DNA from 2 places in the Kitasatospora sp. NPDC048715 genome. Region 2 is predicted to be linked to the other one. Evidence: riboswitches for the same ligand, from Rfam matches in the RefSeq annotation. Region 2 holds a riboswitch; the other holds the start of a gene.
What was found. Region 2 has a riboswitch for guanidine ahead of ACGFSC_RS29815 (SMR family transporter). Riboswitches for the same ligand answer to the same signal wherever they lie in the genome.

Region 1: linked by a shared signal. The riboswitch ahead of ACGFSC_RS15655 (MBL fold metallo-hydrolase) and the one ahead of ACGFSC_RS29815 (SMR family transporter) in region 2 are both predicted to bind guanidine.

What each region holds. Positions count from the first base shown of each region.
Region 1 covers NZ_JBICVH010000007.1:119,989-123,380, forward strand. Annotated here, with positions in the region: partial or broken gene fes (enterochelin esterase) at 1-367, shown strand, start outside; gene ACGFSC_RS15640 (helix-turn-helix transcriptional regulator) at 435-1,250, shown strand; gene ACGFSC_RS15645 (DUF397 domain-containing protein) at 1,247-1,432, shown strand; gene ACGFSC_RS15650 (DUF397 domain-containing protein) at 1,429-1,626, shown strand; guanidine-III (ykkC-III) riboswitch at 1,660-1,727, shown strand; gene ACGFSC_RS15655 (MBL fold metallo-hydrolase) at 1,739-2,596, shown strand; gene ACGFSC_RS15660 (Uma2 family endonuclease) at 2,619-3,167, opposite strand; gene ACGFSC_RS15665 (DHA2 family efflux MFS transporter permease subunit) at 3,238-3,392, opposite strand, start outside.
Region 2 covers NZ_JBICVH010000017.1:204,758-208,149, reverse strand. Annotated here, with positions in the region: gene ACGFSC_RS29825 (xanthine dehydrogenase family protein molybdopterin-binding subunit) at 1-1,225, shown strand, start outside; tRNA gene ACGFSC_RS29820 (tRNA-Cys) at 1,332-1,403, opposite strand; guanidine-III (ykkC-III) riboswitch at 1,489-1,554, shown strand; gene ACGFSC_RS29815 (SMR family transporter) at 1,599-1,913, shown strand; gene ACGFSC_RS29810 (MFS transporter) at 2,038-3,392, shown strand, end outside.

The DNA.
Region 1 (3,392 bases), on a different contig from region 2:
GAGCGCGGGCGGCCTCACCGCCGCCTACGCCGCCTACCGCCGCCCGGAACGCTTCGGCAACGCGCTCTCCCAGTCCGGCTCCTTCTGGTGGCCCGACGAGACCGAGTTCGACGCGGGCAGCGAATGGCTGACCCGGCGCCTCGCCGCCGAGGAACGACGGCAGGCCCGCTTCTGGATCGAGGTCGGGCTCCAGGAGTGGATGCTCCTCGCCCAGAACCGCCACCTGCGCGACGTCCTCACGGCCCGCGGCTACGACCTCGCCTACCGCGAGTTCAACGGCGGCCACGACTACGCGTGCTGGCGCGGGGGCCTGGCCGACGGGCTCGCGCACCTGCTCGGGTCATCCGAGGGGATGGTTTCGGGCTGATTCGCATACCTCCAGGCCATCGGGCGTCTAGCGTCGAACTTCGCACCGATCGGCCTGGAGGTATCCCGTGAACGCGCCCTCGTCCGCCACACCGCCGCCGATGTCGTGGAAGTACTGCGGCAATCAGATCAAGCTGTGGCGGACACGCGCGGGTGTCAGCCGCGAGGACCTGGCCACCGAGGCCGGGTACGGCATCGAGAGCCTGCGGTCGATGGAGGCGGGGCGGCGGAAGCCGTCCGTACATCTGTTGCAGGTGGCGGACGACATGTGCGACGCGAAGGGCATCCTGGTGGCGGGGGCACAGTTCCTGGTGCCGGAGAAGTATCCGCAGTTCGCAGAGGAGTACATCCGGAACGAGGAAGAAGCGCTGGTCATCAACTGGTATGAGAACCAGCTCGTTCCCGGCCTGCTTCAGACCGAAGCGACGGCCAGAACCATCATCGATGGTCGTTGGCCCCCACTTGACGACGAGACCGTCGCTGCGCGGGTGGCCGCCCGTCTCGAACGTCGAGGGTTGCTGAACATTCAGACCAAGGCGTTCAACTTCGTGATCGAAGAGGCCGTCCTGCGCCGTCGCCTCAGCACGGAAGAAGCCCACACCGAGCAGCTGCGGCACCTCGTAACGGTCGGCAAGCAACGCAACGTCGTCATCCAGGTCGTTCCCTCGAAGGGTTTCCATCCTGGCTTGGAAGGACAGCTCATCCTCCTCGACCTGCCCGAACACCAGCGAATCGCCTATGAGGAGGGCCAGGCTGGCGGGCGGCTGTACTCGGACATCGACAAGGTACAGCTCCTGAGCCAACGCCATGAAAGGATCCTCCGACAGGCTCTCACTCCGGAGAAGTCGGCCGGGTTCATCAACAAGCTGGTGGAGGATCAGTGAATCGCGAGTTGGTCTGGTTCAAGTCCAGTCACAGCGGGAGCGAGGGTGGCGCCTGCGTCGAGGTCGCTTCCACTCCGGGCACCGTCCGCGTCCGCGATTCCAAGGACAAGACCGGACCTCAGCTCACCTTCACGACCGAGGCTTGGGCCGACTTCATCGGCAAGCTCGCGGAGGAACTATGAGCGCTGAACCGGCCTGGTTCAAGTCCAGCCACAGCAACACCGAGGGCGGCGCCTGCGTCGAGATCGCCCTCGCCCCGGGCACCGTCCGCGTCCGGGACTCCAAGGACAAGACCGGACCTCAGCTCACCTTCACCGCCGAGGCCTGGGCCGACTTCGTGCAGCTCGCCCGAGACGTCACTCCTCTGGACCGCTGAAGCCGCCGCCAAGGCCCCCGTGCTAGCGTCCCCGGGGCGGTGCAGCGGCGCCGGCCCCGGACGAGACGTGCGCCGTACCCGGCCTGCCAAGACGACGCACTGTGGAGGCGTCATGGCCGCTGCCGGTGCACCGATCGCCCGTCCGCTGGACGTGCAGTGGATCCACGGTTCCCCGTCCGCCAAGCACAACACGGACCCGGACATCCAGGTCCACGAGTACGACGAGCACACCGTCATCCTGCGGCAGAACAAGGCGATCAACTACGAGGCCCCGTTCCTGTTCCTGCTCTTCGGGGCGGAGCGGGCGGTGCTGATCGACACCGGGGCGACGGCCGAGGCCGCGTACTTCCCGCTGCGCGCGACGGTCGACGGGCTGGTGGAGGCGTGGCTCGCCCGCAATCCCCGGGACGGCTACGGGCTGCTGGTGCTGCACACCCACCCGCACGGCGACCACGTCGCGGGCGACGGCCAGTTCGCCGACCGGCCCGCGACCACCCTGGTCGGTGCCGATCTGCCCACCGCCTGGCCGTACTTCGGCTTCGACCGGGACGAGGAGGCCGTGGCCCTGGTCGACCTGGGCGGCGGGCGGGTGCTGAAGTGCCTGGCCACGCCGGGGCACCACGAGGCGGCCGTCACGTACTACGACCCCTGGACGGGCTTCCTGCTCACCGGAGACACCGTCTACCCGGGGCGGCTGTACATCGACGACTGGCCGGCCTTCCGACGGACCGTCGAGCGGCTGGTGGCGTTCGCCGGGAGCCACCCGGTGACGCACGTGCTCGGCTGCCACATCGAGATGACCCGCGACCCGGGCGTCGACTACCCGATCCGCACCACCCACCAGCCCGACGAGCCCCCGCTCCAGCTCACCCCCGCCCACCTGGACCGCATCCGGGCGGCCGTCGCCGAACTCGGCGACCGGCCGCGCCGGTACCCGCTGGACGACCTGATCCTCTGGCCGAACGAGTGAACTCCCCGGGCCCCGCGGCCGATCAGTCCCGGTAGGGCACCAGCCGGGTCAGGTCCAGCTCGAAGTCGAAGGGCGCGGGGATGCGGAGCTTCTCGCCGAACTCCCGTTCCGTCCGGGTGTGGTAGCGGTCGCGGTTGGGTTCGGAGAACAGGGTCACCGTCTTCTGCCGGGGGTCCACGATCAGGTAGAGCGGGAAGCCCATCCGCGGGTAGTCGCGGACCTTCCCGCTCCAGTCGTTGTCGGGGTTGGACGGCGAGGCGATCTCGACCGCGATCAGCGCCAGGTCGGCGGGGATCTCGCGGCCCAGCTCGATGATGTCCTCGGGCAGGTAGGTGAGGTCCGGGTTGCGGACGGAACCGACCTCCGGCGAGGAGAGGTCGCTGTTCCCCGTCGGGAAGTAGCCGGGAGGACAGTGTGCCTCGAACTGGCGCTGGACGATCGCCAGGTTGAGCTGGTGAATCGATGACGGTGACGTCTGCATGACGATGATGTCACCGGACAGCTCGACCTTGTAGCCGTCCGGCAGGCTACGACGGGCCTCTTCGAGCAGACGGTAGTGCTGAGGGTTCATGGGCTCTCCTCCGGTGCTCCGACCACCGTAGGGCAGTCGGAGCACCGGAGGACCACGAACCGCACCGGCGTCATTCCTCCGGCGGCGGGCCCGGGGCCTCGGCGGGGAGGCGGGCGGCCAGCAGGGTGCCGGCGGCGACCAGGGCGGCTGTCAGTAGGAGGGCGAGGCGGTACGGCCCGACACCCGTGCCGTCGCCGAGCGCACCGATCAGCGCGGCGGTGGCCG
Region 2 (3,392 bases):
CCGGATGCGCGGCGAGGGCGCCCTGCAGGCCTGCTTCGCGTACGAGTCGCAGCTGGACCAGCTGGCCGCCCGGATCGGCGTGGACCCGGTGGAGATCCGCCGCCGCAACGCGATGTCCACCGGCGACCCGCTGCCCACCGGTCAGGCCGTCACCTGCCCGGCGCCGGTGCGCGCCCTGCTGGACGCGGTCGCCGCCGAGCCGCTGCCGGCCCTGCCGGTGGACGACCCGGACGCCGAGTGGCTGCTGCCCGGCGGGCCCGGCGGCGCGGGCGACCCGGCGGCGGTGCGGCGCGGGATCGGCTACGCCGTCGGCATGGTGCACATGCTGGGCGCCGAGGGCGAGGACGAGGTCTCCACGGCGACCGTGCGGGTCAGCGGGGACCACGCCACGGTGATCTGCGCGGCGGTCGACGCCGGGCAGGGCTTCGCCACGCTGGCCCGGCAGATCGTGCAGACCGTGCTGGGCGTCAGCGAGGTCTACATCGCCCCGGCCGACAGCGACCAGTCGATCGCCGGGCCGTCCGCCCGCGGCCGGCACACCTGGGTCTCCGGCGGCGCCGTCGAGCGGGCCGCGCTGATGGTCCGCCACCAGCTGCTGCAGCCGATCGCGGCGAACTTCGGGATGTCCGCGGAGCTGCTCCAGATCGCCGACGGCAAGATCACCTCGTACGACGGGGTGCTCGGCATGCCGGTCGCCGAGGCGCTGGAGGGCAAGGAGCTCTGGGCCACCGCGCAGTGCCGCCCGCACCCCACCGAGCCGCTGGACGAGGCCGGGCAGGGCGACGCCTTCGTCTCCATCTCGTTCTGCGCGATGCGTGCGGTGGTGGACGTGGACATCGAGCTGGGCGCCGTGCGGGTGGTCGAGATGACGGTCGCCCAGGACGTCGGCCGGGCGCTGAACCCGCGCCAGATCGAGGACCGGATCGAGGCGGGAGTGGCCCAGGGCGTGGGCCTGGCGCTGCTGGAGGACCTGCGGACGGAGGGCGGGGTGCTGCTGAACCCCTCGCTCACCGGCTACCGGCTGCCCACCGCGCTGGACACCCCGGAGGTGCGGATCGCCGCGCTGCTGGAGGAGCGCGACGTGGTGGCCCCGTTCGGCGCGAAGGCGGTCGGAGCCGTGCCCGCGGTGGTCGCCCCGGCGGCCGTCGCCGCGGCCGTGCGCGCCGCCACCGGCCTGCCGGTCGGCCGGCTGCCGATCCGGGCGGAGGACGCCGTCACCGCCTGACCGGGAGCTCCCGGGACGGACCGGGAGCTCCCGGAAAAGGCGGAAAGCAGGGAAAGGAAATTGCCGGCCGACTTTCGGAGTCGACCGGCAATTTCCTTTTCCGGTGAGGCCATGGCGGGAATCGAACCCGCGTGCACCGCTTTGCAGACGGTTCCCTAAGCCACTCGGGCACACGGCCAGTGAATTCATAGTGGCCGATCCGGGGGAGAGGGGTCAATGCCCTTATGTAAATTCTGTATGGCAAGGTGTGCTACCGTCGGGGGCAGGTGGCGGTATTTCCGCCACCCCGGACGAGCGCGTCGTACCCGGTGACGACAAGACGGCGCAGTTCAGCGGCAATCCGGCCGCTGTGGACTGCGGAGGTACCACCGTCATGGCCTGGCTCGTTCTGATCGTCTCGGGTGTCCTGGAGACCGTTTGGGCGGTCGCCCTGGAATCGTCCAAGGGCTTCACCCGCCTCGTTCCCAGCCTCGTCTTCGGCATCGCACTGCTGTTCAGCATGGGCGGCCTGGCGTACGCGATGCGCACCATTCCGATCGGCACCGGCTACGCCGTCTGGGTGGGCATCGGAGCGGTCGGCACCGCGGTCTACGGCATGGCCGTCCTGGGGGATGCGGTGACCATGGCCCGGATCGCCTGCCTGCTGCTGATCGTCTCCGGCGTGGTGGGCCTCAAGGTGCTGCACTGACCTCCGCCGCGGTCCCGGCCGGGGCCCGTCCTGGGTCCCGGGGCCCGTCCTAGGCCTTGCGGCCGAGGAGATCACCGACCGGGGTCAGGGGTCATCGGGGCAGACGGCTCTTACGATGTTACGTATGACCACTGCCTCCCCCACCTCGGTCGACCCCGTACCGATACCCCTCGACGACGACCCCGGTGGTGGGGTCCTCGGCGGCCGCTACCGTGCCCTGACGCTGGGGATCGTCTCGGTGGTCCTGGTGATCGCCTTCGAGGCGACGGCCGTCAACACCGCGATGCCGACCGCGGCCCGCGAGCTGAACGGGCTCGGGCTGTACGCGTTCGCCTTCTCCGGCTACTTCACCACCACCCTGTTCGCCCTGGTCGTCTCCGGCCAGTGGTGCGACCGGAGCGGCCCGCTGCGGCCGCTGTTCAGCGGCATCGCCGTGTTCGGCGTGGGGCTGGTGGTGGCCGGGACGGCACCCGGGATGTGGGTGTTCGTGGCCGGGCGGGCCATCCAGGGCCTCGGCGGCGGGCTGGTGATCGTCGCCCTGTACGTGGTGGTCGGCCGGGCCTACCCGGAGCGGCTGCGGCCCGCGGTGTTCGCGGCCTTCTCCTCGGCCTGGGTGCTGCCCTCGATCATCGGTCCGCTGGTCTCCGGGGCCGTCACCCAGCACCTGGGGTGGCGCTGGGTGTTCCTGGCCGTGCCGGTGCTGATCCTGCTGCCGCTGGCCGTGATGGGCCCGGCACTGGCCCGCACCGAGCGGGAGCACCCGGTGGCCAGGGGCGCGGCCTTCGACCGCCGTCGCACCCTGCTGGCCGCGATGGCGGCGGTCGGCGCCGGCCTGCTGCAGTACGCGGGCCAGCGGCGCGACCTGATCGGACTGGTCCCCGGGATCGCCGGGGCGGCGCTGCTGGTGCCGGCGGTCCTCGGCCTGCTGCCGGCGCGGACCCTGCGGGCCGGCCGGGGACTGCCGGCCGTGATCCTGCTGCGCGGGGTGGCCGCGGGGGCGTTCTTCGCCGCCGAGGCCTTCATCCCGCTGATGATGACCACCCAGCGTGAGCTCTCGCCGACGCTGGCCGGCCTGACCCTGACCAGCGGCGGTCTCACCTGGGCGCTCGGCTCCTGGCTCCAGGGCCGGCCCGGGGCGGAGCGCTACCGCACGGCGATGATCCGGGGCGGCTTCGTGCTGACCGCGGTGGCGATCTCGGGCGCCGCGCTGGTGCTATTCCCGGCGGTGCCGGCCTGGGCCGCGTCGGTGGCCTGGGGCGTCGGCGGCGTCGGGATGGGGATGGCCATCGCGAGCGTCAGCGTGCTGATGATGAAGCTCTCCACGCCGGAGGACGCCGGGGCCAACTCGGCCGCGCTCCAGATGAGCGACGCGCTGGGCAATGTGCTGCTGACCGGTCTGGCCGGGGTGATGTTCGCGGCGCTGGGCGGCGGCTCGCTCGCCGCCGCCCACGGGGGCGGCGGCGGGGAGGCCGGCTCGCC